DNA from 2 places in the Paenibacillus anseongensis genome. Region 2 is predicted to be linked to the other one. Evidence: predicted binding sites of a transcription regulator. Region 2 holds the regulator's gene; the other holds the start of a gene.
What was found. Region 2 encodes NrdR, which represses ribonucleotide reductase genes. Its sites were predicted from a motif close to AACACNATATATNGTGTT; they were not measured.

Region 1: a site for NrdR is predicted at 13,189-13,206, ahead of GON05_RS33565 (adenosylcobalamin-dependent ribonucleoside-diphosphate reductase). Genes of this name have one in related genera too.

Annotation. Positions count from the first base shown of each region.
Region 1 is NZ_WSEM01000034.1:562,157-577,805, reverse strand. It holds gene GON05_RS33655 (hypothetical protein) at 1-216, opposite strand, end outside; gene GON05_RS33650 (xanthine phosphoribosyltransferase) at 432-1,001, shown strand; gene GON05_RS33645 (hypothetical protein) at 1,082-1,408, shown strand; gene GON05_RS33640 (hypothetical protein) at 2,160-2,477, opposite strand; gene GON05_RS33635 (hypothetical protein) at 2,624-2,887, shown strand; gene GON05_RS33630 (adenosylcobinamide amidohydrolase) at 2,874-3,596, shown strand; gene GON05_RS33625 (hypothetical protein) at 3,720-3,899, opposite strand; tRNA gene GON05_RS33620 (tRNA-Leu) at 4,022-4,105, shown strand; gene GON05_RS33615 (DUF695 domain-containing protein) at 4,242-5,060, shown strand; gene GON05_RS33610 (Bax inhibitor-1/YccA family protein) at 5,158-5,811, shown strand; gene GON05_RS33605 (hypothetical protein) at 5,876-6,040, opposite strand; gene GON05_RS33600 (hypothetical protein) at 6,251-6,532, shown strand; gene GON05_RS33595 (YqzE family protein) at 6,611-6,802, shown strand; gene GON05_RS33590 (hypothetical protein) at 6,868-7,830, opposite strand; gene GON05_RS33585 (YqhG family protein) at 7,947-8,936, opposite strand; gene GON05_RS33580 (DEAD/DEAH box helicase) at 8,933-10,723, opposite strand; gene GON05_RS33575 (lipoate--protein ligase family protein) at 10,982-11,821, shown strand; gene dat (D-amino-acid transaminase) at 12,107-12,934, opposite strand; gene GON05_RS33565 (adenosylcobalamin-dependent ribonucleoside-diphosphate reductase) at 13,258-15,649, shown strand, end outside.
Region 2 is NZ_WSEM01000020.1:213,503-229,151, reverse strand. It holds gene polA (DNA polymerase I) at 1-1,368, shown strand, start outside; gene mutM (DNA-formamidopyrimidine glycosylase) at 1,403-2,263, shown strand; gene GON05_RS24810 (MntP/YtaF family protein) at 2,369-3,088, shown strand; gene coaE (dephospho-CoA kinase) at 3,120-3,716, shown strand; gene GON05_RS24800 (lytic transglycosylase domain-containing protein) at 3,713-4,291, shown strand; gene GON05_RS24795 (alpha/beta-type small acid-soluble spore protein) at 4,395-4,610, opposite strand; gene nrdR (transcriptional regulator NrdR) at 4,721-5,200, shown strand; gene GON05_RS24785 (DUF4183 domain-containing protein) at 5,255-5,677, opposite strand; gene GON05_RS24780 (hypothetical protein) at 5,985-6,173, opposite strand; cyclic di-GMP riboswitch class I at 6,223-6,319, opposite strand; gene GON05_RS24775 (hypothetical protein) at 6,394-6,576, shown strand; gene htpG (molecular chaperone HtpG) at 6,629-8,506, opposite strand; gene GON05_RS24765 (MFS transporter) at 8,697-9,902, opposite strand; gene GON05_RS24760 (MarR family winged helix-turn-helix transcriptional regulator) at 9,899-10,348, opposite strand; gene GON05_RS24755 (NAD-dependent epimerase/dehydratase family protein) at 10,700-11,359, opposite strand; gene GON05_RS39945 (helix-turn-helix domain-containing protein) at 11,408-12,211, opposite strand; gene GON05_RS24745 (FAD-dependent oxidoreductase) at 12,387-14,639, shown strand; gene GON05_RS39795 (carbohydrate ABC transporter permease) at 15,234-15,649, opposite strand, start outside.

The sequences.
Region 1 (15,649 bases), on a different contig from region 2:
GCTAACCGGGGTTGTGCTTGGATTCTGCTTCTGAACATGAACCGATGGATCTATAGTAGGCTGAGCGGAAGGAGCAGATGACTCTTGGCAGCCAGCTACGATAAGCAAGGAAAATGCAACAGGCACAAAGCCAAGCATGACGGGTCTCATCGCATTGTTCATCATCATCTTTCCTTTCTGCCGAATAGTTGTCTTAAAAAGAATATTACTAATCATACTGCGATCGGGTTATCAATCTCAATGGATCTTGCTGCCTAAATGTGAGCATTTCTAAAACAAATTCGAAAAAGTTAAATCCTGTATAAGTATAGACACCTATTCGGCAAGAAAAGTTTCACTTTCAAGAGCGATATTCGCAAATTGGGACTTGAAACCTACTTCATCATTATGGTAACTTACTCATAATAGACAGGATTAAGGGGGCCAGTATCATGGAATTGTTAAAGCAGCGGATCCAAGAAGTCGGTGTCGTTGTATCGGATAAAGTACTTAAGCTGGATGCCATTCTTAATCATCAGGTGGATCCGGTTTTGACCATGGAGATGGGACGGGAGTTTGCAAGACTTTTCAGAGAGACCAAGCCGGACAAGGTGTTAACCGTAGAGTCCTCTGGTATCCCAATTGCCTTTACAACCGCATTGCATCTTGAGATCCCAATGATTTTTGCACGCCGCAAGAAGACATTAACAATGGATCAAGATACGTTTAGCGAGCGTGTGCCTTCTTTTACCAAGGGCATTGTGACCGACATTATGGTCTCCTCGCATTTGCTGCATAAAGGTGAACGTGTGCTGCTTATTGATGATTTTATTGCCAATGGGGACGCGGCTCGCGGCTTAATTCGCATTATTGAGAAGGCGGAGGCTGAACTCGTCGGTGTCGGTATTGCGGTGGAGAAATCGTTCCAATCCGGCGGCAGCTCGATTCGAGAACGCGGCATTCGGGTGGAATCGTTAGCAAGAATTGCCTCGCTAGAGAACGGGCAAATCACTTTTGACTGATTTTACATCTAGTCTTTGACTTCCCTGATTGCCAATTATCCATTATAATGGTTACAAGGTAAGAGAGGAGGCTGACATCTATGGGTATCGAAAATGGTTCCATTGAATATTTCATGACAAAGCTTGGGGAAGCCAAAACACATTTTGAACGTGCTCTTGATTGTAAGCATACAGAATTTGATGATCTATATCCGTATATGATCGAACATCCTCAATTTTTCTGGTACAAACGCTATGTCGCTTGGTCTGAGTTGTTAACGATCGTGAAGCTCTGCACAGAGCTGACCATTGAATGGGAACAGCAATTTTCCGCAGCGCAAGTGGAATATATTCAGAAGCGTGTCATGTCAAGCAAGGTCCTTGATTTCTGGTTTGAAACGAATGATTCCAAGGAACATGTAAGCTAATGTAAATTCAAGAGGCCAATGGATCCGTTATGGATTCGTTGGCCTTTTTTCAATAGTTAAGAATTTATATGTTTGGGGGTTGAGCGAAGGCTCAGCGACGGCTGTACAGCAAAGTTGAAGGGCTATGTTGCATTACATGCAACGAAATGGTGTGGTCAGACCGCGATTCCGGTCTTTCGTTGCACATCATACAACCATTTGTTGCAAAAGGGGGGGTGTAAGCGGTTTAAATGCAACAATCGTTGTATTGAGTGCAATATAGAGGCGAAGTGAGGCCTCTATACGGCCAAATGGTTGCGGCAAAATACAACATAGTTGTCACTGTCGCTGCTATCACTCCAGCGCTCCTTGAGGGGAACTGACGTCCTCTATTTGTCCGTTTTCTTGAAGAAATCAGGGTTAGGCGGTCGAGTAAGGCCCTGCAGTTCCGTTTGAACGAGGAAACGGGCTTAATTTGTTAGAATGGCGCCTTGTAGTTTCTCTAAGTATGCGGCCAGCCAGCTTACCTCTCCTATGAGGATGCTCCCTCCGCCAAAATTCGCTCCCACTGGGCTCTTAACAAACTCTACGGAGGGAAATGAACGCCTCCAACGATTCCTTTCTCCTCAACGAGGAACTACAGGGCAGTAATTCATTGACAAATATGTTTTGATCGAGCGAAAACTCAGCCTACCTTGACAAACGCGCTTGTCCTAAAAGGACGACGAAGTCGTTTATCCTGTTATACGGGCAGCCCGCAAGAAAGATCTCGTTAGACACCATTTTTTAATATATTCATATTTTCAATATGCCTTTTGGTTTGTTCATTCCCTAATCGATGCAAGGTGCGATACACTTCCGTCAAATAATAATCATATTCTTGATTGGTCTCATTGGAGTAATAAACCGACAAAGGCAGCCAAGAGGTCGCATAGCTGGCTTGGGACGTGTTATCTGTCTCTTCAAAGAGCTCCATCAATTGATCAAATTCCTCATCGGTAGCGGAAATCTCAAATTCATAATTGAGCGCGGTCCTGTCTTCCAATACTTCACCTGTCCCGACATTCACGTAATACGTTTTTTTGTCCAATATGAAAACCCCCAAGGTTATATGGCGTTCTATTGCTTCGTCATGATTAAGGTAACCCTGATCTAGCGGATTTATGTAATGTTTCAACTTGGGCAGGAATTGGTGTATGCTTAAGGAGTAAAACTGGATGGTTGGAGGTAAAAGTAATGATAACAGAAGATCAGTTGGATCTTTATCGTGTTGAAAGCACATTGCTTCGCGTGATTCGCGATGTTAGCCCAAGGAATGATGTCCGCGGCATTGTTGTCGCTTGGGATGATGATAGTGTTTTAATCCGCAAAAAAAATCGCAGAGTGGTCAAGCTTGCACGCAGCTATGTGTATCAACCTTATGAAGCTGAACGGCCACCGGAATATATGCTTCCGCAAGAATTGATTGAACCGGATGATGCTGCGGATGAATCAGAATAGGGTCCCCATCACCGGAGTCCAGATGGATTTGGTGAATTCCGAATATGGCAGTTACGTGCTAATCCGTAGCGATAGTCCGATGCGTACCTTGAATTCTTCGCCATGGGGCGGAGGATTCGGGATGTTTCGATCGTTGATGAATAGGCAGGTACATAGGCATTATAACGAGGCTGATCCCCTTCGTGAGATGGACGATTTCATCCAAAGGGAAGGGTTGAATCCTCGGGAAACGGCTGGTATGCTAACGGCAGCTTGGGTGAAGGATGTTGGGTATAGTTCGCTCACTTGGACGCGAGATGGCCCAGCGGATGTCGAGAACGAGACGAATCCCCTGCACGTTTGTGCATGGGTCACGGTAGGTCTCGGGAACAAAGCTAGGGCAGGGGCCGAAGTGCCTGCCGCCTCGCTTTATCCCGGTACGATAAATACCATTGTCGTTATCGAGGGGCAATTAACCGATGCCGCGATGGTCAACGCGGTCATCACCGCGACCGAAGCCAAGGCGGCTGCGCTTCAGGCATTAGGCGTTGAAGTCGACGGTCTTCCGGCTACAGGAACGACCACGGACGCGGTGCTCATCGCCACGACATGCCGCGGCCGCTTGTACAGCTATGCGGGTACAGCTACAGCGCTGGGAAACATGATTGGAAGAACTGTGTACGAGGCCATCTTGGCATCGGGACAGTTGTATGAGAAAACGCCCGACTGATCCGCGAGGATGAAGTGGGGCGTTTTCTGTGTCTGTCCGTATCGGTGCTTACGGCAGGCTTCCTCGAAACTTGAGTAACCTCGTTATGCTAGCCACACGCACGTGCATAGGCGAGGGGTCTAATTACGGTTTGCGGAAAACGCCGAAAGCAACCCCGGCAGGATACACATCAACACCATCGGGATCTTCGTCTTCATTTTTGAAATTGGGATCATGTACGATACCTTCAGCTTCACCTTCTGTGAGATGTCGCTGATTGCCTGTGTATTTGGGTTCGAGAGCTTTGATTTCTTCCTCATCCATTCGTCATCCCTCCTTTGGTAATAGGTTTAGGAGCGGGGTTTGTATTTATGCATGGATTGTAAAAGTTTCGTTGACGAGCTTTCGAGTCCCATGTTATATTTATTTTTGTCACCACATCATGTGCGATCATGGCGGAATTGGCAGACGCGCACGGTTCAGGTCCGTGTGGGCTTACCCCCGTGGAGGTTCGAGTCCTCTTGATCGCATCAACCGCAACAACCCTTTCAGGTTCTGAAGGGGTTGTTTTTTTATTTCCTAGGAAATGATGCACAGATGGGTAGGCAGCTAGGCCTAAGACTTATATAATAAATATTATCTGGAATGGAAATAGGGGGTCATCCTATGGAAGAAGATTGGAATTTGTTCGAACGCATCCGGGATCGGGAGCAGGTTCTAGTCTTTATGAACACTGCTTTGAAGCAGAAAGCTCCTTTCATAGGATATGGTCAAAGAATTACAATCGTATTTAATATGTATAGCTTGTGGGACCTCTCGGACAGCTCAACGCAAAAGGCGCAGCAAGCCTTCTACGAGCTCGAAGACAAGCTTATTTCACGGATGAAAGATCAGGGATATGCCCTTTATGCCGGGCGCATTTCTTCAAATAATAAAATGGAAATGTACTTTTACGCCAAGGATGACTGGGATTGGGAGCGGGAAATGAAGCGGGTGCTGGCGGATTTTCCTAACTTCCGTTATTATTTCTCGAGGAATTTGGACGCAGACTGGAGCTTCTACCTGGAAGAAATGGCGCCTTCACCCTTGGAAGAGCAGTGGATGCGAAATGCCAAGATCGCCTATGCGCTGAAGCGTCGGGGGGATAATCTGGAGAAGGCCAGGGAAGTTCAGCATTGGCTGCATTTTCCGGATTCAACCCGGATGGATGCGATGAAAAGCAAAGTGGGCGCGCTTGGCTACAGGATCATTGTCTCCGAATTTGATACGACACGTCAGGTGGAGCCCTACGTGCTTCACTTGAGCAAATTACACACGCTGGATGTTCCGACCGTTAATGCGGTAACCAAAGAATTGTTCGTTCTAGCGGCAGAAGTCGGCGGAACTTATGACGGTTGGGGCACGCGTCTGATTCTGCGATTTCCTGCGAAACTTCGAGCGCATTTGAAACGTATATTCCTAAAGATGATCTCCGCCTTCAAATAATGCCTAAAGTCCAGGCGTATAGCGGTTTTCATGAAGTTTAGGTATAATGCATAGTATAGATTGTACATGTTTTCTAATAGAAGGAGTTGACAGTTTCATGGATAGAACGGTTACGGTTTCTCATTCAGGCAGTTTTGCTCATGTGCTTCAAACATTTGCCATCTCCCTCTTGGTTTCCTTCCTGGGGACACTAGTCGGTGCTATGGTCGTTCCGCCTTCAATGATTATGCTTTTCGTCATTGCCGAAGTGGCCATGCTGGTGGCAGCGATCGTGATTCGGATTCGCGGCAAAAATATCGGATATGGTTTCCTTTATGCCTTTACGGCAATTTCCGGTGTAACCTTATATCCAGTGATTATGGCATACGGGGGTATGCTCGGAGCTAACGTGGTGTCGGGAGCATTCTTCGCGACAGCGGCGATTTTTGGCGGACTAGCCTTCTACGCGCACCGTTCGCAACGTGATTTCAGCTTCCTCGGCGGCTTTTTGTTCGCTGGAACGATTGGCCTTGTCTTGATGAGTGTCATTGGTATGTTCGTTAATTTTGGCTCGATGACAAACTTGATTTGGTCAATGCTCGGCATTCTGATTTTCAGCGGTTGGGTGCTGTATGATGTGGCTCAATACCGCAATGGCGTATCGGCCGAAGAGGTTCCGCTCGCTGCACTTAACATTTATTTGGATTTCATCAATCTCTTCTTGTACATCTTGCGCTTCTTGGCTTCCATTGTTGGAGTTAGCCGAGACTAACAGATAGAAATTGCTATGAAAAAAGCACTTTCGACACCCGCTAGCGGGAATCGAAGGTGCTTTTTTAATTGTGAAAATATGGGACATCCCCGCGAAAACACCGATTCACTTCCAGCAGGGTATGGAGAAGTAAAATGAGCTCAGCATGGCTTAGCTGAACTGTAGAGAACGTATCTTCCTGTTCGTGGTCTCGAAGCTTCAATTCCAGCATGTGATTGGCTTTATCCATGTGGATGTTGAGCTGTTCAGTCAGGAGCATCTCTTCCCACATTCGATGCACCCCTTTCTCTCTAGTTACTTTAATATATGCAGCAAGGACGAGGTTAGAAGCGGGTTTGGAAGCATGCAGCGCGGGACTGATTTTTTTGGAACAAGCACGATTTAAGCCCTCTCTTCATACAATTTAGTGATCCTATATGGGGAGAGAGGAGATTGACCTATGGCGGCTTGCAATGCTTGGACGTATAGAGGGATTTCGTCTTCGGTGTTTCGTTCGTTACAACAAGTAGGCAAAAAACAAGGCTTCACCATTCCCAATGCTGCATCGGGGAAATTCATGATTACAGTGGTAGGAATGAACGTTGGTTTCCAATACGCCTGGGATATGAACGCACAGACCTTGCTGTTGCAGTGCGATAACAAACCGATGCTGCTAGGCTGTAGTACGATTAAGACATTTGCGGATAAAATTATTTCGGAGAGCGGCGGAAGAGTCAGTTGAATCCATTTCTTCCACCTGTCTTACCGTTTAAGTCCGGGGCTCTCTGGTTACAATAGGGAGAAAAAGGCAGGTGGGCGTATGGCCAAAAGTGATGACTTGGTCAAGTACATAACACAACAGGTCGTGACGTTTATAGACACGCCAAGAGATGTTCGCCAACAAGCAAAAGCGATGCATAAAGAGCAGCGGGAGCATTGGCAGACACGTTGGTTTGGCATGCTGCCCTTGGCAGCCCGGATGCTGTTTGACCAGTTTAAAACTAAAAAATAAAAAAACACAAAAAAAGGGCTGCCCGATAAGTAGAATCGTCTACTTGACGGAGAGTCCTTTTCCTTTTAATAAATATGCCCCATTGCCAGAGCGGTAGGCAGTTGAATGTATCTTGGTCCTTGGTGATCGAGAACCAGATAAGGTAACCCATCCTGCCATGATTGATAGCCTAATACGGCCAGCGGCAGAGTAACCTGACCATCGTATAGCTCGGTGACAAAGGTCAGATGTTGATCGGTGGCAAGAGCGCTTTGGAGTTCGCTCAGTCCAGTCATAGGAAGCGGTGAGCCGACAATCCAAGGCATCCGTTCATAAGGATCAAAGGCTGGATGCATAACGGTGCTTGCTTCTTTTAATTCCGTTGTCATCAGTGTGCTATCATCGGCCCCAAGCTTTGGCGTCGGGTCTTCTTTTATAGGGAGGACCTCACCTGATTTGGCATCCACATAGTACAATTGATTATCAACTTTGATTCTCCAAACAGCGGTTAAGCCGTCCATATATAAGCGGTCTTTGGCGATCGTTTCATTGGCGATAAAATCAGAATAAGTAAGTGTTGCCGGGATGAGTTCTTGCTGTACCATAGAACGATACAGCGTGGTCAAACTGAAAAGAGGGTGCTTACCTGTCCCGTATTCCGTTAATCGGAAGGAGCCATTTTCTACAGACTGTACGATCATATAGCCGACATCCTCGCCATGATCCGTGAGAATCACGACCCAGCCATGTGTCCCTGGGCCAAGCGGGTAACTGTTCCAAGCTGCTGATTGCCAGTTATGGAACCCTTCTTCGCGAGCGAGCGCTACCCGCCACTTCTCAACTGTGGCCGATAAAGTGGATTCGCTTCGCAAATCCGGTACGGGCTTTGCAGTTTCAGCTACTTGACTACTGATAGCTGCGGGTTGTCCTACTGGCTGCACGAGGCTTGTCCGATCTGGATTATCGCCCGCTGAGCTTTGGGAAGGTATGAATAAGAGACTGCCAATACATATGAAGCAAGTTGCTGTCCATGCAGTCCACAGCTTCATCCATGTTCACCTGCCTATCGCTAACTTCTCATTTGTATGAATCTATTGTAATTCTTATGCTATAAAAAGATTGTTAGAACCTGCAGCGTTAATTTGCGAGGTTTTAGCGACTATCGTCAGTTCCTAGGCGATCGCCCGGCGGTTAAATGAAACAATCCGCAATTGATGACAGAAACGGCGATACGCGGCTTGTGCTGCCAGTCGATTTCTCTTAGGCGGTTGCGGCATTGCGTTTCGATTTCATCTCTTTTATCGGGCTCTGCGTTAAGCAAAAGGCCGTTGTAGTAAGATTCGACACGGTCAATCTCGCTGCGGTGCTGCTCATTCGCCTCGTCTGCCCATCTATGGTCATAGGCGCTTATTTTACGTTCAAGCGTCGTTTCCAGCAGGTTCACGGCTTTGGTCAGCGATATCGTATCCGGTAAAATATGACTATTCGCCGGCAGCTTGGGAGAAAGACCTTTGGTCAGCAGATGTTTATGAAAATTCTCGCGAATCTCGCCGTTGTTCAATTGAATGGCAAGGGAGTGGATTTCACTTCGTTTGCGGTCGCAGGCGAGTTCAACCTTGTAATTGATGCAAAACCATGTATCATATACGAGCGCAGCATGATAGGTGGCTCCCGTAGGAAATGGTTCCTCAAACAGATGAACGAATTTCCCACGCTCTCGGACGATACCGAACATTTGCTCCAGTCTTCTGCTGCCAAAAGTGACATCATCCTGCGGAACACGCGCTGTAATTGTTGTCGGAACGAAGCCGAAATAACGTCCCAGAATGCTGTCGGAGGAGCCGTCAGGCGCTTGCTCCTGGTTCGGTGAGGCTGGTGCGCCTGGACTAGGTGGACTCTTCACAGCTGTCGGTGCAGCTTTGGACTTGGCATCGAGCCTCATTTGTTCCGGGTCGAATACGAATTTATAGGTCATGGTTTCAGCAGGCGTCCCGGTTCGTTCCACGAAGCTCCAATAATAAGGTCGGCCCGTCATTTCCCGATCTGCTTCCGGAGAGAGCTTAGCCGTGACGTAAGACGGGCTTTTCTCCAGAATAGTGCAATCATAAGCTTCAAGAAACCGCATGACAAAGGTATGAACGTTTCGTTTGTTCATGATCTGACCTCACCGCTTTGCGCGCCGCCTACGGCATCAAGGATATGTTGAAACTCAGTTCCATACACGGGATTGTGTTCAATTTCTTCTTTGATTTCGGTAAAAGAATGACCCAACTCGTCGATTTTCCGGCGAATATCCTCGCGCGACCCTGCTTCCATCACCATGCGGAATAACGAAGTTTCAAGAGATCCTTTCTTTTCGATCTTCTCCAAAATCGTATCGAGCTGCCCGATAACCATCTCAAACATATTGATTTTCTCATGCAGCAAAGAAAGGATGTGCTCTTCAATCGTATTGTTTGTCGATAGATTATAGATGTTCACATCATGCGTCTGGCCAAGTCGATGCACACGGCCAATCCGTTGTTCCACGCGCATCGGGTTCCACGGCAGGTCAAAATTAATCATGTTATGGCAAAATTGCAGATTAATTCCTTCGCCGCCAGCTTCCGTTGCAACAAGCACTTGTACACGATTGCGGAATAAATCCATCATCCAATCTTTTTTGCCACGATTCATGCCGCCGCGATAGGGCACTGCTGTAATTTTATGCTCTTTCAAATAGTTGAGCAGATACTCCTGGGAAGCGCGATACTCCGTGAAAATGATGACTTTATCATTAATTTCCTGCACGAGCTTCATGGTGGTTTCCGCTTTGCTATTCGATTTGATGCTGCGAATCAGCTCGACAAGCTCCCATATTTTGGCGCGTACAGGCGAATCTTCCGCTGTTTTTTTGAACAAATTCACGAGCGTAATGAAGACGGCATCCCTGGAGGAGCAGACCTCGCGCTGGAGTGTGATGAGCGAAAGCATGCTGTTTAAATCGCCGGAGCTCTCCGCATACCGCGTGCGGACGAAATTGGTGACGCCATCATAGAGCGCCTGCTCGTCCGGTGAAAGTGTCAACGGGATATTTTTCACCACCCGTTTGGTGTAATGAACGCCGCCGTCGCCGCGACGATTTCGGATCATCACCTTGGACAGCTCCTGCTGCAGCTGAATCTCATTTTTCGGAATCCTTTTGCCGACAACAAAATTAGATTTAAAGGAGCTGTGAACACCGAGTTGGCCGGGCTTGAGCAGGGTGATGAGATTATAAAGCTCTTTCAAATCATTTTGAACCGGCGTGGCCGTGAGCAGCAGGCAATATTTTTTGCGCAGCTCATTAACGAAGGTGTAGTTGGTCGTTTTTTTATTTTTTAATTTATGAGCTTCATCAACAATCAGCATGTCGTATTCCAGACCCATCACGATCTCCCGGTGAGGATCGCGTTTGGCGGTATCCATGGAGGCCACGATAATGTCGCTTTGCTGCCACATGTACGCTTTTTTATGGGCGATGGCAGGTATGCCGAATTTGGTGTTTAATTCACGAACCCATTGCAGGACAAGGGATGCCGGCACCAGAATAAGGGTTTTGCGGACCAATCCGCGGATCATGTATTCTTTTAATATCAGCCCAGCCTCAATTGTTTTCCCGAGTCCCACCTCATCGGCCAAGATGGCTCGACCGCGCATTTCATTAAGCACTCGCTTCGCTGTATCGATCTGATGAGCCATAGGCTCAAGCTGTCCCAAATGAGGGAGGCACTGCATTTCATCAAATGTAGAAATAAGCCCCGACTCTTCCGATTCGTAGGCGAGCTGGTACAACGTCCAATCGTCCCACGGCCCTCCTCCGCGCACACGATGATCCAGCTCAGTAAACCAGTCCCTCTCAAAGTGCATGTCCAACCGATGATGAATGGGGCGAATGTTCTCTTGCTGTTCATGTTGACGCATGGTTGTGCCCTCCTAAGAGTTTTCGTAAGAAAACTGACTTCGTGAACCTAAGCTTGTATGAAGCACGGGCGCTAAACGCCGAATACGTGTTAGTATGTCCATAAGAGGCGCTTTCATAACTTTTTCCATGGTAAAACAGATGAGGAGTTCAGGGCGGGAGCTTGAAGAGGGAGCGGAATCGTAACTTAAGGCGGTTATGTGGTATGATAGAGGTTGTCTTTTGACAAGCATGGTTGGAAAGAAAGGGTGAAGATTTCGATGACGGCATGGCGATTTATACATACGGGGGATCGTTCTCCTGCTGAAAATATGGCTTTAGATGAAGCGATTTTGACCGCTCATAGCGAGGGAATCGTCCCTCCTACGGTGCGTTTTTATGGATGGAATCCAGCAACGCTGTCGATCGGTTATTTCCAAAAAGCAGCTGAGGTCGATCAGGAGGCCGTGGCGAATGAAGGCATTGGCTTCGTACGCCGTCCGACAGGAGGCAGAGCGGTTCTGCATGATAAGGAATTGACCTACAGTATCATTGTGGCCGAGGATTATCCGGGCATTCCCCGCAATGTGACGGACGCTTACCGCGTCTTGAGCGAAGGGCTGCTGCAAGGTTTCCGTGCGTTAGGACTTAACGCCGAGATGGTGCAGCTTGCAAGCGATGAGGAGAAAGAGAAATATGCCTCTGCGGGCTCGGCCGCATGTTTCGATTCTCCGTCCTGGTATGAGCTGGTGGTTGAGGGGCGTAAAGTCGCCGGCAGCGCGCAGGTACGGCAAAAAAACGTCGTGCTGCAGCACGGCTCAATCCTGCTCGATATGGATACGGACCAACTGTTCCGTATGCTGCGTTTCTCTAACGAGAAGGTGGCGGAGCGGATGAAGACGAGCTTTTTGAAAAAAGCGGTGGCCATTAACGAGCTGCTGCGGGCACAGGGGAAAGAGGCCGTTACCTTGGGGCAAGTTGAAGAAGCCTTCCGCCGTGAAATTGGACTCGGTTTAGGTGTGGAGCTGGTTGAGGACTCGTTGACACCGTTTGAGATTGAGTTGACCAATCGTCTTGTGAAAGAGAAATATGGGACGGATGAGTGGAACTTGCGGCGGTAATCGTGAGGCGTGTGGTTTGCTAGGATTGGGTAGCTAAACCAGTAGGATAGAGGAAATAGGAGAACTTCGGGACGCTATTTAGGGGTAAGGTGGTTGTTGAGGGACTTGAACGGAACTCAAGGGTCTTATTTCTGGAAATAGCGGGATATTCGTATGAAAACTCCGAAATAACGGCCTGGGGTTCCCTTCCGTCGCTATACACGTTCGATTTCGCTGAAATAGCGCCCTGGCGTTCCTCGTGTGGGATTTAAAAACCTAAGGCAGTTGCCTTAGGTTTTTTGCTGATTATGAGAACGTGCGAACAAACTCCTCTTGCAGCTTGCGGGTATGTGCACCTGGCGTGCCGGCTCCAATCGTGCGGCCATCCACTTCCAGAATTGGCGTTATTTCTACCGTTGTTCCTGAGATAAAGGCCTCGTCAGCCGCCATAAGCTGTTCCGTCGTAAAAGCTTCTTCTTTAACCGGCATCTCCAAACCTCTGGCTAAACGCAAAACGACTGCTCGGGTGATTCCGTGCAAAATCAAATGATTCGCAGGGTGCGTATAAAGTACGCCATCCTTAATTATCATCAGGTTAGATGCGCTGCACTCCGTCACCGTACCTTCGCGATGCAGTACAACCTCCTGCACGTTGTTATCGAGCGCTGCCTGCTTGGCCATGACGTTGGGCAGCAGATTGAGTGTTTTGAGATCGCATCTTAACCAGCGAATATCGGCGAAAGTAATCGCTTTGATCCCGTTATGTATGGTTGCCGTTGGTCTTGGTACTTCCGTGCAATAGGCCAGCATGATCGGTTCTGCCTGAGTCGGAAACGGATGCGCGCGTGGAGCTTCGCCACGGGTGATTTGCAGATATACAGTGCCATCGATCAGCTTATTTTTGGCTACCAGCTCGGTGAGAATTTGCCCGATTTTCTCAATGGTAAAAGGGAGTGTAAGCCGCACCTCGCTTGCGGTTCTTTGAAGCCTCTGCATATGGGCATCCTGCTCATAGAGCTTACCTTGATAGACACGGAAAACTTCATAAATACCGTCTCCAAAATAATAACCGCGATCATCGGGCGAGAGTTGAATGTCCGCTTTATTCATAAATTCATTTTTATAAAAATACATTTCTTTAACATCTCCTTAGAAAAAAATAAATAACGAACAAATGTTCTAAAAATGAGCGAATTGTGGTATCCTAAATATAGGTTAGCAGAGGAACACGCCATCGTCAAAAGCAACGAACCGCGAGCTCGCATTCTATAAAATAAAGAGAGATTTCGAGTAAATTCTAGCTAAAGCGATCATGACTTGTCTTATTAAACAAAATTGGTCCTTTGGCCATTCGAAGGTCCATATCTAGTGTTGTATAATGGATTTCTCACACCAGATATTGTAATTTTCAATTTAGTTGGAGCTGAATCTGTAGCTTATTGGGAGGGCATTTATCAATGGGGATTTCGCAATCAGGTAAGAGGCTGGAAGGGTTAAGCGAGAAAATATTTTTGGATCGCTACGCACTCAAGAATGCGGATACGAGCTTTGCTAAAGTGGGGGACACCGTACTCGTATTGACGAAGGATGATCCCAAATTCCCAGCCAAAGAAGTAGGCGAAATTATTAGCCGTGAAGGCGATATCGTGCAAGTAAGAACACGCAGTGGCGAGACAGTCAAATCTGCAGTTGAGAAGCTTACATTAAACATAGAAAAGACACCGGAAGAAATGTGGGATCGTCTGGCCGGAGCCATGGCATCCGTGGAAACGACACCTGAGAAACGCAGGGAATGGACAGAGAAATTCAGATATATTTTGGATGATTGGAAACTTGTTCCAGGCGGGCGAATTGCGGCAGGGGCGGATGCAAGCGATGAATTAACGCTGTTCAACTGTTATGTGATCCCATCTCCTCACGATAGCCGTGGCGGCATTATGAGCACACTTTCAGAGATGACGGAAATCATGTCACGCGGCGGTGGTGTGGGAATCAATCTGTCTTCCCTGCGCCCACGCCGTTCCGTTGTCAAAGGAGTTAACGGCTCTTCGAGCGGTGCTGTATCATGGGGCGGTTTGTTCAGCTATACAACAGGTCTGATTGAGCAAGGCGGAAGCCGTCGTGGCGCACTCATGCTGATGATCAATGACTGGCATCCAGATCTGGAAGATTTCATCACGGTGAAGTCAACGATGGGCCAAATCACCAATGCCAATTTATCCGTTTGCGTAAGCAATGGATTTATGAAGGCTGTGAAGGAAGATTTGGAGTGGGAACTCGTTTTCCCGGATACGACGGATCCTGAATATAACGAGAAATGGGACGGCAATTTGGAAGCTTGGAAACAGCTTGGCAAAGCCGTCAAGCCTTACCGCACGGTCAGAGCTCGTGAAGTGTGGCACACGATTATTGAGTCCGCTTGGAAATCGGCTGAGCCTGGTGTTGTGTTCATGGAATACTACAACCAAATGTCGAATAGCTGGTATTTCAACCCGATTATTTGTACGAATCCGTGCGGGGAGCAGGGGCTTCCGGCTTGGGGAGTTTGCAACTTGTCGGCGATTAACTTATCCAAATTTTATGATGTTGAGAAGCATGATGTCGACTGGGCGGATCTGGCGAAGGTTGTTCGCTACTCGACGCATTTCCTTGATAATGTCATTGACAAAACGCCATATCATTTTGAAGAAAACCGTGAGAATCAACAGAAGGAACGCCGCGTAGGCCTAGGATCAATGGGCTTGGCGGAACTCATGATTAAGTTGAAAATTCGTTACGGCAGTCCGGAATCCTTAGCATTTTTGGACAAAATCTATGGCTTCATGGCAAGAGAAGCTTATCTGGCATCAGCGGAAATTGCTGCTGAGAAAGGTTCTTTCCAAGCGTTTATTGCAGATAAGTTCCTGGAGAGCGGCTTTATGAAAAATATGACCAAGGTATTTCCGGAAGTTGGCGAAGCCATTAAATCGAACGGTATGCGCAACGTAACGGTTATTACGCAGGCTCCAACTGGAAGCACAGGGACCATGGTCGGCACTTCGACGGGGATCGAGCCGTATTTTGCTTTTGAATATTTCCGCCAAAGCCGCTTGGGCTTTGATAAACAATATGTTCCGATTGCTCAAGAATGGAAAGACGCCAATCCGAATCAGGAATTGCCGGATTACTTTGTAACATCCATGACGTTGACGGCTGAAGATCATATTCGCGCACAAGCAGCGATCCAGAAATGGGTTGACAGTTCAATCTCCAAAACAGCGAATTGCCCATCCGACTTTACAGTTGAAGAGACCAAACGGTTGTATGAATTGGCATTTGATTTGGGCTGTAAAGGCGTTACCATCTACCGTGATGGAAGCCGTGATGTGCAAGTTCTTAGCACAAGCGCTGATAAGAAAGAGGAGAAGAAAGTTGAGAAGGCAGAAGCAGCACCTGTTGCTGTAGCTGCGGAGGCTGTGAAAGAAGAAGCCAGCTTAACGAATCTCTCAGGCAAGCTTGCGGTTAATGTTGACGCCAAAACAGAGCAAGTATTCGATAAGCAATATAAGCGCCGTCCGCAAATTCTGCGAGGCGCAACCTATAAAGTGAATACACCATTCGGCATGGCGTATATTACAATCAATGATATGAACGGAACGCCGAGTGAAATTTTCCTCAACGTGGGGAAAGCCGGATCAGACGTTTTTGCGATGTCTGAAGCACTAGGCCGCGTGTGCTCGTTGTTCTTGCGTTACGGCGACCACGGTGACAAAGTGAAGCTGCTCGTGAAGCACTTGAAAGGCATTGGCGGCTCCGGCGCCATTGGATTTGGCACGAACCGCGTCGAGTCGATCGCTGACGCGGTTGCCA
Region 2 (15,649 bases):
CTGAAGGCAGACGAAGACGTGTTCGGCAAAGGCGCGAAATTCCGCCTGCCGGAGCTAACGGCGCTTAGCGACCACTTGGGACGCAAAGCAATGGCAACCGCGCGCCTGGTGCCGGTGCTCGCGGAAGAGCTGGAGAAGGGCGAGATGCATCAGCTCTTCTATGAACTGGAGCAGCCGCTGGCCAGCGTGCTGGCGGAGATGGAGCTGCGCGGCATCGCCGTAGATGCCGAAGGGCTTAAAGCGCTCGGCGTGGAGCTCGTCAATAAACTGGACACGATTATGTCCAGTATTTACAAGCTCGCCGGCGTCGAGTTCAACATCAACTCGCCGAAGCAGCTTGGCGAGATTCTATTCGAGAAGCTGGGGCTGCCAGCTTGGAAGAAGACCAAAACCGGCTACTCGACCGATGCTGAGGTGCTGGAGCGCCTCGCGCCCTACAACGAAGTGGTCGGGCAGATCTTGAACTACCGTCAGCTGGCGAAGCTGCAATCGACGTACGTTGAAGGGCTGCTGAAAGAGGTGCGCCCGGAGACCGGTAAGGTGCATACCTATTACCGGCAGACCATTGCCGCCACAGGACGGCTCAGCAGCCAGTTCCCGAACCTCCAGAACATTCCGATTCGTCTGGAGGAGGGCCGGAAGATCCGCAAAGTGTTCGTGCCATCCGAGCCTGGATGGTACATTCTCGCTGCGGATTACTCGCAGATCGAGCTGCGCGTGCTGGCGCACATCTCGCAGGATGAGAAGCTGAAGGAAGCTTTCCTTCAGAATATGGACATCCACACGAAGACGGCGATGGACGTCTTCGGGGTGGAAGAGAGCGCCGTCGATGCGAATATGCGTCGTCAGGCCAAAGCCGTTAACTTCGGGATCGTTTACGGGATCAGCGACTATGGCTTGTCTCAGAACTTGGACATTACTCGCCGGGATGCAGCACAGTTCATTGAACAATATTTTGCTGTCTTCCAAGGCGTACGCAAATATATGGACGATATCGTGAAGGATGCGCGCAGAGACGGCTACGTGACGACGCTGCTGCAGCGCCGCCGGTATTTGCCGGAGATTACACATTCGAACTTCAACCTTCGCTCCTTTGCGGAGCGTACCGCAATGAATACGCCGATTCAGGGTACGGCGGCAGACATCATTAAGCTTGCAATGGTGCAGATGGATGCCCGCTTGAAGAAAGAGGGCTTGAAGAGCCGCATGCTGCTTCAAGTACACGATGAGCTCGTCTTCGAGGTCCCGGAAGAGGAGCTCGAGACGATGCGCCGCCTGGTGCCGGAAGTTATGGCAGGGGCATTGAAACTGGACGTGCCGCTGAGTGCGGACGTCGATTATGGCCTTACTTGGTATGACGCCAAGTAAGGAAGCTGAACAAATTCAAAAGAGGTGAACATCCGTGCCTGAACTACCCGAAGTCGAGACGGTCAAGCGCACACTGAACAATCTGATCACCGGTAAAACGATCGAGCAGGTTCAGGTCAGACTGCCCCGCATTATACAGAAACCTGATGATATTCAGATGTTTGAAGTGCTGCTGCAAGGGCAGCAGATCGAAACGATTGAGCGCAGAGGCAAGTTTTTACGATTTGTTTTAACGGATTACGTCATGGTCTCTCATCTGCGGATGGAAGGCCGCTATGGCCTGTACAGCACGGAAGATCCGCTGGAGTCTCATACGCATGTGTTATTTCGGTTTACCGACGGCAGCGAGCTGCGGTACAAGGATGTAAGACAATTTGGCACTATGCATTTGTTCCCGAGAGGGGAAGAGCTTACACAGCCGCCGCTGCATAAACTTGGTTTGGAGCCGCTGGATGAGGCCTTCACATTGGAAGCTTTCCGGGACCGGATCGCCCACAAAAAGACGAAGATTAAGCCGCTGCTCCTGAATCAAGAATATATTGTCGGCATCGGTAATATTTATGTAGACGAGTCCCTTTTCCTTGCCGGTATCCATCCGGAACGCGAGGCATCGTCGCTCAGCAAGAAGGAGCTCATGCTGCTGCATGAGGCGATTATTCGTACGTTGAGCGATTCCGTTGAGGTGGGGGGATCTTCCATCAAATCGTATGTAAACGGCCAAGGTGAAATCGGCTTATTCCAGCATCAGCTGAACATTTATGGCAGACAGTCGCAAAGCTGCAAAACATGCGGCAGCGAAATCTACAAAACCGTGGTGGGCGGTCGCGGAACGCACATTTGTCCAACCTGTCAACCGTTAAAGCGAAAGAGAATCATAAAGAAGTCTGAGAAATAGGCACGTGAAGCGCGCCCTTCCCATATGATATGGAGTACTTAGCCCAGATGATGTGCTGCTATCCAGCTTATTGTCGTCAGTGGTAAAACTCTTAGGAGGGGTATTATGCTTCCGGTGCTTTCTTTGCTGGTTCTGGCTTTCGCAGTTTCATTGGACGGTTTCGGCGTTGGCGTCATGTACGGATTACGCAAAATTCGAATCCCATTTCTGTCTATTGGTATTATATCCCTTTGGTCTGGTATCATTATTTATAGCTCGATGCAAATTGGTGTCCTGATGTCTTCCTTTATGTCTCCCGAGTTTGCCAAACGGATCGGTGCACTCATCCTGATCGGGATTGGCATTTGGGCGCTTTACCAACAGAGACAACAGAAATCGCAGGATCTCCAAGAGACAGCCAAGTCATCTGACGACCAGATATCTCTGAGCAGTATTCCACCTTCCGGCAATGAGCCTGCCACACTCGATACGCTCCAAAGGACGAAGGAAATCCTGAATATTGAACTCAAGCGTTTTGGTTTGGTTATTCAAATTTTGCGTACACCATCCATCGCTGATGTGGATAAATCGGGTAATATTTCAGCTTCCGAGGCTACTTTGCTAGGGCTAGCCCTTTCATTGGACGCATTTGGAGCGGGGATTGGCGCTGCATTAATTGGTTTTGTTCCTTTGTTAACGGCATCCGTGATTTCTATTTCGAGCGGTTCGTTTATTGCACTAGGCTTGCGCATTGGCTTTCGTTATGCGGAAATGACGTGGATGAAGAAGTTATCTATTCTTCCGGGATGTGTACTTATTCTTATGGGTTTATTGAAAATGCTGTAGTAACAGGAATACATTTAGGAGAGATTTGCCTATGAATATCGGGTTAACAGGAGGAATCGCTTGCGGCAAAAGCACAGTTAGCGCCATGCTGGTTAGCCGCGGCGCTCTATTAGTAGATGCAGATCAAATCGCGCGCGATGTTGTCCAGCCCGGCAGCCCTGTTCTCGAACAGGTTGCTGCGCATTTTGGACAAGCGGTCATTCAGGAAGACGGCTCACTGCACCGTAAAAAGCTGGGTGAGATCGTTTTTGGAAATACGGATGCCCGTAAACAACTAGAACACATCTTGCATCCGCCTATTCGCAAGATGATCAGAGAACAGATGGAAGCGTATGAGAAGCAATTTCCTGACAAACTGGTTGTCGTCGATATTCCTTTATTGTTTGAATCGGATCTATCTTTTATGTTCGAAGAGGTTCTGGTTGTGTATGTGCCTCCTCACATTCAGGTGGAACGTTTAATGCGAAGAGACAACTTAACGGAAAGCGCGGCCAACAACCGAATCAACGCGCAAATGTCGATAGAAGAAAAACGCAAATTAGCGGATATCGTGATCGACAACAGCGGAACCTGGGAAGATACCTTATCTTCGGTCGAACGGTTTTGGCTAGGGAAGGGGCTTTCATGAAGTTTTTGCGCAAAAAACGAGTGTTTGCCCTTTTACTCGTTTGTTTCGTTCTAGTCCTCTTTATGAACAGCGATTTTATAGGAAGAAAGTTGTATCCCATTTATTTTGAGCAGGAAATCAAGCAAAGTGCGGCGAAGCACAATATAGACCCTTTTCTCATTGCGGCCATCATCAGGGTGGAGACGAACTATAAGCATCATTTGGAATCAAGAAAAGGTGCTCTGGGACTTATGCAGTTGATGCCAGACACGGCAGATTGGATTGTGGAGTCCACCAATTTAGGACCACACACCCAGGAAGATTTGTTAAAAGCGGATGTGAACATTAATCTCGGTTCTTGGTATTTAAGCTGGCTGAACAAGCATTACAATGGAAATTTAATTTATGCGATTGCAGCTTACAATGCCGGACAAGGGAATGTGAATAAATGGAAGCAAACGAACGTATGGGACGGTTCACAAGAACGCATTGACCAAATTCCATTCGGCGAAACGCGTCATTATGTTCAGCGAGTTATTTATTATTATGAGAAATACACCAAGCTTTACTCCGAACAATGGAAGAATGAGCAATGATGACTTTACATAACAAAGAAGCATTGGACTAGCTCCTTTGTGGGGGCTTAAAGAAAGTCCAATGCTTCCCGTTTGCAGATTCAGCGGCTACTTCATCTCAAGATTACTTGAATTGACCAGCCAAAGATTGTTCTGCGATTTGCACCAGGCGACGAGTAATGTGACCACCGATGGCACCAGTGTCACGAGTAGCCATGTTACCGTAGTATCCATCTTGTGGGATAGAGATACCAAGTTCTTGGGCTACTTCGTATTTCAACTGATCCAACGCTGCGTTAGCTTGAGGAACAACTAGTGTGTTGCTGTTTCCTGCGCTCATGTCTGTTCACCTCCTTGTCGGTTGGTACTAGTATTGTGCGCACTTCTTCCTTGTTCATGACATGTAACATATGGTAATCCATCAGATAGAAGAGAAAGGAGAGATAGCGAATGAAGTGTCCGTTCTGTGATTATTCCGGTACGAAAGTGCTTGACTCACGTTCAGCTAATGAAAACAAATCGATCCGCCGTCGCCGGGAATGTGAGAAATGCGCCCGAAGATTTACCACCTTTGAGATGGTGGAAGAAACTCCGCTTATTGTGATTAAAAAAGATGGCAGCAGGGAAGAATTTAGTCGTGAGAAAATTTTAAGAGGCTTAATACGCGCTTGTGAGAAACGTCCGGTGTCCATGGAGAGACTCGAGATGCTCGTATCCGAAGTTGAGATGCAGCTTCGCACGACGGCTCATGCGGAAGTAGACAGTTTAGGCATTGGCGAAATCGTCATGGAGCAATTGTACCCAGTCGATGAAGTGGCTTACATTCGCTTCGCCTCCGTTTACCGGCAATTCAAGGACATTAACATGTTCCTCAAAGAGTTAACGCAAATATTGGGAAAGCATGATCCCGGCCTACTCCGGGACAAATAAAGAAAGCCGGTTCTGATTCGTTCGCTTGAACGTCTTCAGATCGGCTTTTATTTGTTAGATAGAATGAATTAGAGTAGTGACTACTAAATTATTTGTTGTTGAAGTAGAAGACGAGGTAGCCGTAAAGGAGAGCGTCTCTAAGACGACTGTAACGCCAATCGTAAGGGCGTTGTTAATAGCCAGACTGGCCGTTGTTAGCGTCGTGAGACCTCCTGCGATGAGAGTGCCATTCACGAATACATTGTAGTATCCATTGCTGCCTGGAACGGTAAGACCATTAGCGGGCAAATTCGCGCCGGAGTCATCCTTGAAGCTGGTGGAGGGAATGGTGGTTACACCAGAGAGAATGTTGCCTATGACGACAGTGGCTGTGAAGCGTTTGACCAATGGCGTAATGGTCGTGGTGGTCGTTGTAGTAATGGTCCCCGAAACCGTACTGGTTGCAGTCAAATGCAAGGTAATCAAGCCTGAACTCATCGTCATTCTCCCTTTCTATCCTCAGTTCAAGGACTAATCTAGTAATCTAGTATAGTATATGTCGTTTATTTGGAAATTCTTGGATACTAGCATATTGAATGAGCATGTATAAAAAAATGTTTCAATCCACTAAACTTTAAACCTTAAATCTGACAAAAAATAAGAAAAAGACAGCGGGATTCCCGTTGTCTTTTTGCTATGTTTATTCTTAAAAAGCTATCATGACGCGATTTCCTTCGATTTTAAAAAAAATAATTCTATAGACACCAACCGACTGCATTTTTGTGGGCGTTCGTGCATAATTCTGTTATTGGGTACGTTTGTCCAGTTCACTCCTAAGAAATTGAATAAAACGAATTGATTCCTCGGGGGTAAGCAGGTTGTTATTAAACTTAAAGGAGAACATGTTCAAAATATCACTTTCCGGTAGATGCAGGTTAGCAATCAAGTTTTCCACATCCAAGCTCATGTTCCCATTCAACACAATCTTCTCCATCCTTATCAGCTCCTCCTAGTCATTTCTACATTAATCGGACGGAGGCGGTCTTGGCAGCTGGCTGACATTTTGGACATGTAAATCAAGCCAAATTAGTCCCTATAGCTTTGCGTCACCACTTTTCAGTGGTTTTGCCTTTGTCGTGCCGATTAATGCTTGTAAGAAAACTATATCACATTATTTCCAATTATTACATCTATTCGAAGGATGGTTGAAGCATATGTCCGTCAAATCCAATCAAATTCCAGGCTTTTCTTATGAATTAGATATTATGAAGGTAGCCAATTCGTTAGGAATTGATCAAGATCGATTATTGGCTTATGTGTATTCGAATATGGAGGCCAATAATCGGAGTGAGGATAGAGCCGCGCAGCCAATGATTAGGCTTGATGAGCATTCCTGATGACAAGAAAGAGCACTGCAGCCATAGCGGCGGCAGTGCTCTTGATCATGGATTACACCATGATTTTACAGATATCATTCGTGAACTCAACCGGATCTTGAAGCGGCAAGCCTTCGATGAGGAGAGCTTGGTTGTACAAGAGGGCTGTGTAAAGGTTCAGCTTCTCTTTGTCTTTTTCGAAAGCGTCCTTCAACGAGCCGAATACCTCATGGTTCATGTTGATTTCAAGCACTTTTTCGGCTTTCACATTCGGATTATTCGGCATCGCATTCAAGATTTTTTCCATCTCGATGGTCACGTCACCGTCTGTAGACAGGCAAACCGGATGCTTTTTGAGTCGTTTGGATGCCTTGACGTTCGTAACTTTACCGGACAATAAGCTGGTCATGTATTCGAAAAGCTCTTTGTTATCGTTTGTTTCCGCTTCGGTTTCGGATTTATCATCCGCTTCAATGCCGAGATCGCCGCTGGAAACCGATTTGAATTCTTTTTCCTTGTAAGTCATGATCATTTTGATTGCGAACTCGTCGATATCGTCGGTGAAATACAAGATTTCATAGCCTTTATCCGTAACAAGCTCCGTTTGTGGAAGCTTATCGATGCGCTCCATGGATTCCCCGGATGCATAGTAGATGAACTTCTGATCTTCCGGCATTCTCGCGATGTATTCGTCGAGTGTAACGAGCTTTTTCTCCTTGGAGGAGTGGAACATCAACAGGTCCTGCAGAACGTCTTTATGGGTGCCGTAGTCGCTGTAGACGCCGAATTTGAGCTGACGGCCAAACGCTTTGTAGAAGGTTTCGTATTTCTCTCTTTCATCCTTCAGCATGGATTGAAGTTGGCCTTTGATTTTGCTTTGAATGTTTTTGGCAATCAGCTTTAATTGACGATCATGCTGCAACATCTCTCTGGAAATGTTCAGAGACAAGCTTTCGGAATCGACCATCCCTTTCACGAAGCTGAAATAGTCAGGCAGCAGGTCCGCGCATTTGTTCATGATCAAAACGCCATTGGCATATAGCTCCAAACCTTTTTCATATTCCTTGGAATAGTAGTCGAAAGGCATGCTTTCCGGAACAAAAAGGATCGCTTGGTAGACAACAGCCCCGTCCGCGCTAACATGAATATGCTTAAGCGGCTTATCGAAGCCGTAATGCTTCTCATGATAGAACTTCTCATAATCCTCAGGCGTTAGTTCGCTTTTATTTTTTCTCCAGATAGGCACCATGCTGTTAAGCTGCTGCTCTTCTTGATAATCTTCGAATTCATTTTCCGTGCCTTCTTTGGGTCTTTTGCCGGCAACGTCCATTTTGATCGGATAACGAATGAAGTCGGAATATTTTTTGATGATCGCTTTCAGGCGGTACTCGTCCAAATATTCGTCGTAGTTGTCATCTTCGGTATTCGCTTTGATTTGCAGTACGATTTCTGTACCAACGGAATCTTTCTCGGCTGTTTCGATGGTATACCCATCAGCGCCAGTGGACTCCCATTTGTAAGCTGTGTCGCTGCCAAGCGCTTTACTTGTCACCGTAACAACATCCGCTACCATGAACGCGGAGTAGAAGCCTACGCCGAATTGGCCGATGATATTGTGGCCGTCTTTGGCTTCGTTTTCTTTTTTGAACGCAAGAGAACCGCTTTTCGCAATGATCCCTAAATTGTTCTCCAAATCTTCTTTCGTCATCCCGATACCGGTATCGCGGATTGTTAATGTTCTGTTCGTTTTGTCTGCAATGACTTTAATAAAGTAACTGTCTTTGTCAAATACCAATGAGTCGTCTGTGAGTGCTTTGTAGTAAATTTTATCAATGGCATCGCTGGAATTGGAGATAAGCTCTCTCAAGAAGATTTCTCTTTGCGTGTAAATGGAGTTAATCATCATTTCTAATAGTCTTTTGGACTCAGCCTGAAACTGTTTCTTTTCCACGGATAAATCTCCTTTCGATATGTAACAATAGTTCAATATTAGCACTCTCTCTACTTGAGTGCTACACATTATTTTTATATCATTCCGTTAATTCAATGTCAATTGCTATTCCCAGTTAAATTCCTGTGAAAATGATAAAAACGCCGTCCCTCTCTACCACTCAGAAGTGTTAGTGAGAAACGGCGTTTGTTTATTTCATAGAAGCCGCTGTACCGGATTTCAGGGCGACACTCGATTTCCGGTGATGCAGGCCGTAATACAACAGTGACGAACATGCAACAACGATGCCTGCCACGAAGTACATCGTATGATAGTCGGTTTTGGATGCGACGAGGCCAAGCACGTACGAGCCGATCCCATAGCCGGTATCGAAGAGCAAGAAATACGTGCCGGTGGCAAGTCCTCTGCGGTGAGCTGGCGCCGCTTGAATCGCGATGGTCTGGAAGCTCGGAAGCATGGCGCCGAAGCCAAGTCCCAGCAGTCCGCCGGCCACTAAAAAGGGCACGGCGGAAGATGTCAGGCTGAGGCCAATCATCCCCAGCGTGAACAAAACAACGCCTGGGTAAACCAAGCCGTTAGGTCCTGAACGGTCGAACCATTTGCCGGTAAACGGTCTGGAAATGACAATCATCAAAGCGAAAACCATGAAGAAGTAGCTGGCGTATTTCTCCAATCCGTTCGCTTTGGCATAAACGGACAGAAACGTTGTGATGGCACCATAGGAGAAAGCGAGCACGCTGCCTGTCAGGGAAATCGGGATCGCCCGCGGCTCGATGAATTTTCTCCAGCCCTTTTCCGGTTTCACGGATGCCTGCACAACGCGCTGGGGAATGCGGAGGGATAACCCGAATAGAAGGGATAGAACAGCGAACACGATACAGACGCCAAATAGGAGAGCATTATTGTTAGATTGCATAATGGTTAAACCGAGAAACGGTCCGACAACCATGGCCAAGCTCATGAACAGGCTGAAATAGCCGATGCCTTCGCCCTTGCGGCGATCCGGCACAAGATCAATGGCTACAGCGCCCGCGGCTGTTGTAGCCATCCCAAAGCCGATGCCATGCAGGAACCGTACGCCTAGCAAGACACCGTACTGATGGATAAACGGATACATCGCGGTGCAAATCATAAACAGGGCAAGGGCGAAGGAGATGATCTTCTTCCGATTCCATTCATCCATCCACTTGCCGGTTAACGGACGTAAAATAACGGTTGAGATAATAAAGATTGTCATCACCAGGCCAATTTGCTGCTGCCCGGCATGCAACGTATCGGTGACAAAGATTGGCAAAGTTACGGCTAGAATATAAAACGTCATGAATAAAAAAAAGCTGCTGAGACATACAGCAACAAAATCGCGATTCCACAATTTCTGATCGGTCTCGGTACTCACTGTGATTCCTCCACTTCCTTAATGCGTGCATTGGCTTCTTGGGTGATTTGTATGAGCAGCGACTTGAGCAGGGAAGCCTGTTCCTCCGTAAAGCCGCTAAGCAGTGAAGCGATGACCTTCTGCTCAATCGGGGTGAGAATGTCATTCATCGCTCTGCCCTGATCCGTAATGAACGTCAGAAAGGAACGGCGATCAGCTTCATTAGCGCGGCGTTCAATCATTCCTTTGCGCTCCAATTGGTCGAGGATTCGTGTAATATTCGTTTGATCCTTCTCCGCTCGAATAGCGAGCAGTTTCTGGGTAATCCCGTCCTCGCACGCCAGACGATGAAGCACGACCCACTGTTCCGTCGTCATATCGTAGGGCTGAAATTGAGAGCCCAAAAGCTGTGTCATGCGGCGCCCGGCATGATTCAGAATAAACCCCAGGGAATGATCCATCTGCATAACACAAACCTCCTCTCGAAAATTAGTTGCTATAGCAATTATATTCTTAGCATATATATTCGTCAATCATTTTGAGATGCTTTGTATAAGATAAGGGAGATCGGACATACTAATTTTCGACGGTGATTCAGAGAGGTGTTGTGTCGCATACAATGTAGACGAAATACCAGGGAAGTTGTTGTTGAATCTACCGTAAAGCGAGGAGATGTGCCGCAGGCCATTAATGTAGCTAAAAACTGCAGGAATGTGATGAGGTAGTTACCGAGCGAAGTAGGTTTCAAGGCAAAAGTACCATCAATTTGTCACCGTCGAAAAGGACTCCGCGAGGAGTCCTTTTTCTTGCGTGATGAGTTAGAAACGATTCAAATCACTGCTCTCAATGATTGGCTTGGGATAACCGTTAATAGCGGCTTCAATCATGGCGCGGCCAACCTTTTCCGAGGTCGTCACCGAATTCGGGAACCATTTTTCCAGCAGCGGGTAAAAAGGTTTCATGATCGTATATACGGCTTGATATAGCTTCGTTTTGGATCTAACGCCATGCAGGGGCAGAATGCCTCCAGGTCTGAACATATACGCCGCTTTAAAAGGCAGCTTGAGCAGGTCATTTTCTGTTTTGCCTTTGATCCGGGCCCACATGCTGCGCCCTCGCTCAGAGCTATCCGTGCCGGCTCCGGTCACATAGGTGAACGTCATGGCGGGGTTCAATCTCACTAACGTTTTTGCCACACTCATCGTTAAATCATACGTTATCGCTGTATATTTCTCCTCGCTCATAGCCGCAGAAGAGACGCCCAGGCAGAAGAAGCAAGCATCAAATCCGGAAAGTTCCCCCTCCAAGGCTGATAAATCCAGTAAATTCGCATGCACGAGCTCGCTGAGTTTCGGGTGCTGCTGGCCAGTAGCATTTCGCCCGATTGTTACTACTCTCTTGATCCGAGGATCCAGGAGACATTCACGCAGCACAGATTGCCCTACCATGCCGGTTGCTCCGAATAGAAGAACGTTCAATAAGTTCACACCTTTCTCTTTATATCCATTGTTTCCGCTAAAAAGGGTTCATAACCGATGCAGCTTGCGGTAATGCGAAGGGGTAATACGCATGCGCTTTTTAAACACACGGCTCAAGTAGAATTCATTCTCGAACCCGCATAGCCCCGCAATTTGCTGCAACGTCAAGTCGCTATCGAGTAAAAGTTTCTGTACCTTCTGCAATCGCAAAGAAGTGAGGTAATCCAGCGGCGCCATGCCGGTCGTTTTTTTGAATCTCCGCGTGAACTGCACCTGTGTTAGCCCCAGCTCCATGGCGAGCCGTTTCAAATTGAACGAGGATGCTGCATGCTCCAGCATGTAGGCAATGGCTTTCTGCACAAGGATGTCCTCACCTGATGGTTCACGTGAATCTGACAGCCATTCTTCCACAACCTGCATCCAAATATCCGTCACATAGTGATGACGCAAAGCAGTGGAGGTATCTGTATGAACCTCCGTCCACTTTCGCAAATACGTATAAGTAGATGTCAGCCGATGCAGATCCTGGACTGTTACTTTGCCGGCAGGGATGTTGTCCTCCGTAACCAAGGCTCCGTTCTCTTCAAGGACCCATCGCAGCAAAAAAACGTGAAAAGACGAGGGATGGACCATTTCTCTCTGAAAAGCAACACCAGGCGGACAAAACACGAGATCACCGAAAGAAGCTGTGCCTTCGTGCGGACCGATGCGATAAGTGAAACTGCCATCTTCCACGCCAAATACCACCCAGAAGTCGTTGATGTCCACATGAACTTGAAAGGCGGCTTTCTCCTTCCAGTAAACATGGCTGATCACTTCCGGTTTCGTGCTTGTTATCTCGCGTATGCGCACGATTTGTCCCTCGCTTCTGCCAATTTGTCCCACATGATTAGCATATACGAAACCTTAGAAGCAAGATAGACAGGGATGAAATTTTGTATATGTTTTTGTTGTTTGCGTGCATGGAGTAAAGCGTTTACTATGCATTAAAATGAGGATATAAGCGAGCGTTGAGGGGGAAAAGTGAATGAAAGAGGAACTCGTAAAAACGGATATCTCCGTCATTGGCGGCGGGTTATCCGGTGTGTGTGCTGCCATTGCTGCGGCAAGGCTTGGGCAAACGGTTACGCTCGTCCAGAATCGGCCTGTATTAGGCGGAAATTCCTCCAGCGAGGTGCGTGTTTGGGTCTGTGGCGCGACTGGGCATGGAGTCAACCGCTATGCGCGGGAAACAGGCATTATGGGGGAGCTGTTCGTCGAAAACCAATTTCAGAATATGGACGGCAATCCGTATTTATGGGATTTGACGGTGCTCGAAGCGGTGCGCGCCGAGAATCGTATTCAGCTTTTTCTCAACACGGACGTTCATGAGGTGGAAGCTGATGGTGATGAGGATCATCGGAAGATCCGCAGTGTTACGGGCTGGATGATGGGTTCTGAGCGAAAAATTCGTTTCGAAAGCGAAGTGTTTCTGGATTGCACAGGGGATGGGCTCATCGGGTTTCTGGCTGGTGCGAAGTATCGGATTGGACGGGAAGCGAGAGCGGAGCATGGCGAGGATTGGGCGCCGGAGGTGGCGGACGGGATTACGCTGGGCAGTACGATTTTATTTTACACGAAAGATGCAGGCCATCCTGTTAAATTCCATCCTCCGACTTTTGCCAAAGATATTACGAAAACATCGATACCGATCAAAAGAGTTATACGCAGCGGAGATTCGGGCTGTCATTATTGGTGGATTGAGTGGGGCGGCGAGCTGGACACTGTGCATGAAAATGAAAAGATTCGTGATGAGCTATGGTCGGTTATCTACGGAATTTGGGACTATATTAAGAACTCCGGCAACTTTGAAGCGCAGCAGATGACGCTCGAATGGGTGGGGGCTTTACCTGGAAAAAGGGAGTACCGGCGATTTGTCGGCGATTATGTGCTGACTCAAAACGACATTATGGCGCAGACGCCTTTTGAGGACCGCATCGCCTTCGGCGGGTGGTCGATTGATTTGCATCCCCCGCAGGGCATGTACGCTGCGGAAAGTGGATCTAAGCACTTGCATGCCGATGGCGTCTACCATATTCCGTTTCGTTCGCTGTACTCGGTGAATGTCAGCAACCTGTTGATGGCGGGACGCAATATCAGCGCTTCGCATGTTGCGTTCGGGACGACGCGAGTCATGGCCACGTGCGCCGTCCTTGGAGAGGCGGCAGGGACGGGGGCAGCCCTGTGCGTGCAAAAGCAGGTGATGCCGCGCGAGCTGCATCAGAAGCATCTGAAGGAGCTGCAGATGGCGTTGCTGCGTCAGGATGCTTCGATCATCGGCCTGCGCAGCGAAGATGAAGCGGATCTGGCCCGCCGTGCCCAGGTAACGGCGTCGAGTACGTTACGCCAGGTGGGCGTGGAGCGGGCTGTGGAGCCCAGGCGCTTGGACACGGACGTGGCTGTGCTATTCCCAGTGGCTCCGGCGCTGCGGGGCTTTGAGCTTCTGGCGGATGTCTCGGAGGCTACGACGATGACTGTAGAGCTGTGGGATACGGGACGCGCTGAGAACTACGTGCCGAAGAGCTTGATTGCGGCGGCATCAGCACGTGTTGCGGCCGGTGAGCGGCAGTGGGTGGCTTTTGAGCTGAGTTGGCAGCCGGAGGTGGAGCAGAACGCGTTCGTCATTGTCAAGGCGAACGAGCACGTTACTGTTTACCATGCGGATGAGCCGGTAACAGGGACGATCGCATTCGTAAAGGGTGCGAAGCCGATTGTTGATCCGAAGCTGGAGGATCATCAGCCGGAGCAGCCGGTTGTGCTGTGGAGCATGAAGGGCGGCTTGGATCGTAAGCCGATCTGTTTCCGAGCACCGGAAGCGACAACCGCTTTCTCGGCGGAGCGTGTGACGGATGGCTACCTGCGTCCTTACGGCGGGCCGCATCTGTGGATGTCGGAGAGGATGGCAGCAGGCAGGGAAGAGTGGCTTGAGCTGACATGGGAGGCGCCGAAGGAGATTAAGCGGGTGCAGGTGACTTTCAATGACAATGTGAATCAGGATTTGATTAATTTGCATGCGTTCAGGACGTCCTGTGACGTCATGCCGGAATTGGTGAAAGACTACCGGATTGAGGCTTATGTGGACGGGGCGTGGGTTGTTCTGCTGCGTGAGACGAACAATCGGAGGCGGACGCGGAGACATGAGTTGGCAAGCAACGTTTCTGCTGTACGATTGCGGCTGATCGTCGAGTCGACGAACGGGAGTCCGAGTGCGGAAGTGGTGGAAGTTCGGGTGTATGGATAAATAGAGCGGATTCGCCTGATAGCACGTTTGAATTGGCACCTTCGTTGGACGTATTCCTATGAAAGTATGGTTTCGGCTGCTGAAACGGCAATCTCATTGGATGAAATCCAAGACAGAGATAGAATTGAAGGCAGTAATGGGGGCTTTACGCGGAGTACGTTGGATTTCGTCCAACGAAAGGTGTGTTTGGCCTGCTAATAAAGCCAGTTCATTGGAAATCATCCAACGAGGACAAAAGCCCCCCTTGTTTGGCCAAACCCATCCAACTTCTGGATAGCATGGCCAAGGGGGAGCCCTTCAGGCAGTTGCCCTTCAGGCAGTTGCCTTCCGGCAGTTGCCCTTCAGGCAGTTGCCCTTCAGGCAGTTGTCCTTCCGGCAGTTGCCCTTCCGGCAGTTGCCCTTCAGGCAGTTGCCCTTTAGGCAGTTGCCCTTCAGGCAGTTGCCCTTCAGGCAGTTGCCCTTCAGACAGTTGTCCTTCTGGCAGTTGCCTTCCGGCAGTTGTCCTTCCGGCAGTTGCCTTCCGGCAGTTCTCTTCCGGTCAGTACCTTCCCGCCCGGTGCCTTCCAGCTCGTCGCCTCACCGAAAAGCTGCCTGCTAACCCTTCAACCCTGAGCTGGCGAAGCCCTCAACGAACCATTTCTGACAGACGATGACGACGATGAGAAGCGGCAGCAGAGCGGATACCGAAGCAGCCATGGTAAGGACATAATTGGTCCCGAACTCTTCGACGTAGCTGGTTAACCCCAGTGGAATCGTAAAGAGATGTTTGTCTCTGAGGTAAATAAGCGGACCTTCGTATTCATTCCAGTGTGAAGTGAAGGAGAGGATGAGCAGAGTGACGATGGCAGGTTTGATCAGCGGCAATGAAATTTGCCAGAAGGTGCGCCAATATCCGGCTCCGTCTACACGTGCTGCCTCGAGCAGTTCATTGGGAAGCGTGCTGAAGAACTGTCTCATCAAAAATGTGCCAAATACCGTAAACAAACCTGGCAAAATAAGCGAATAATGCG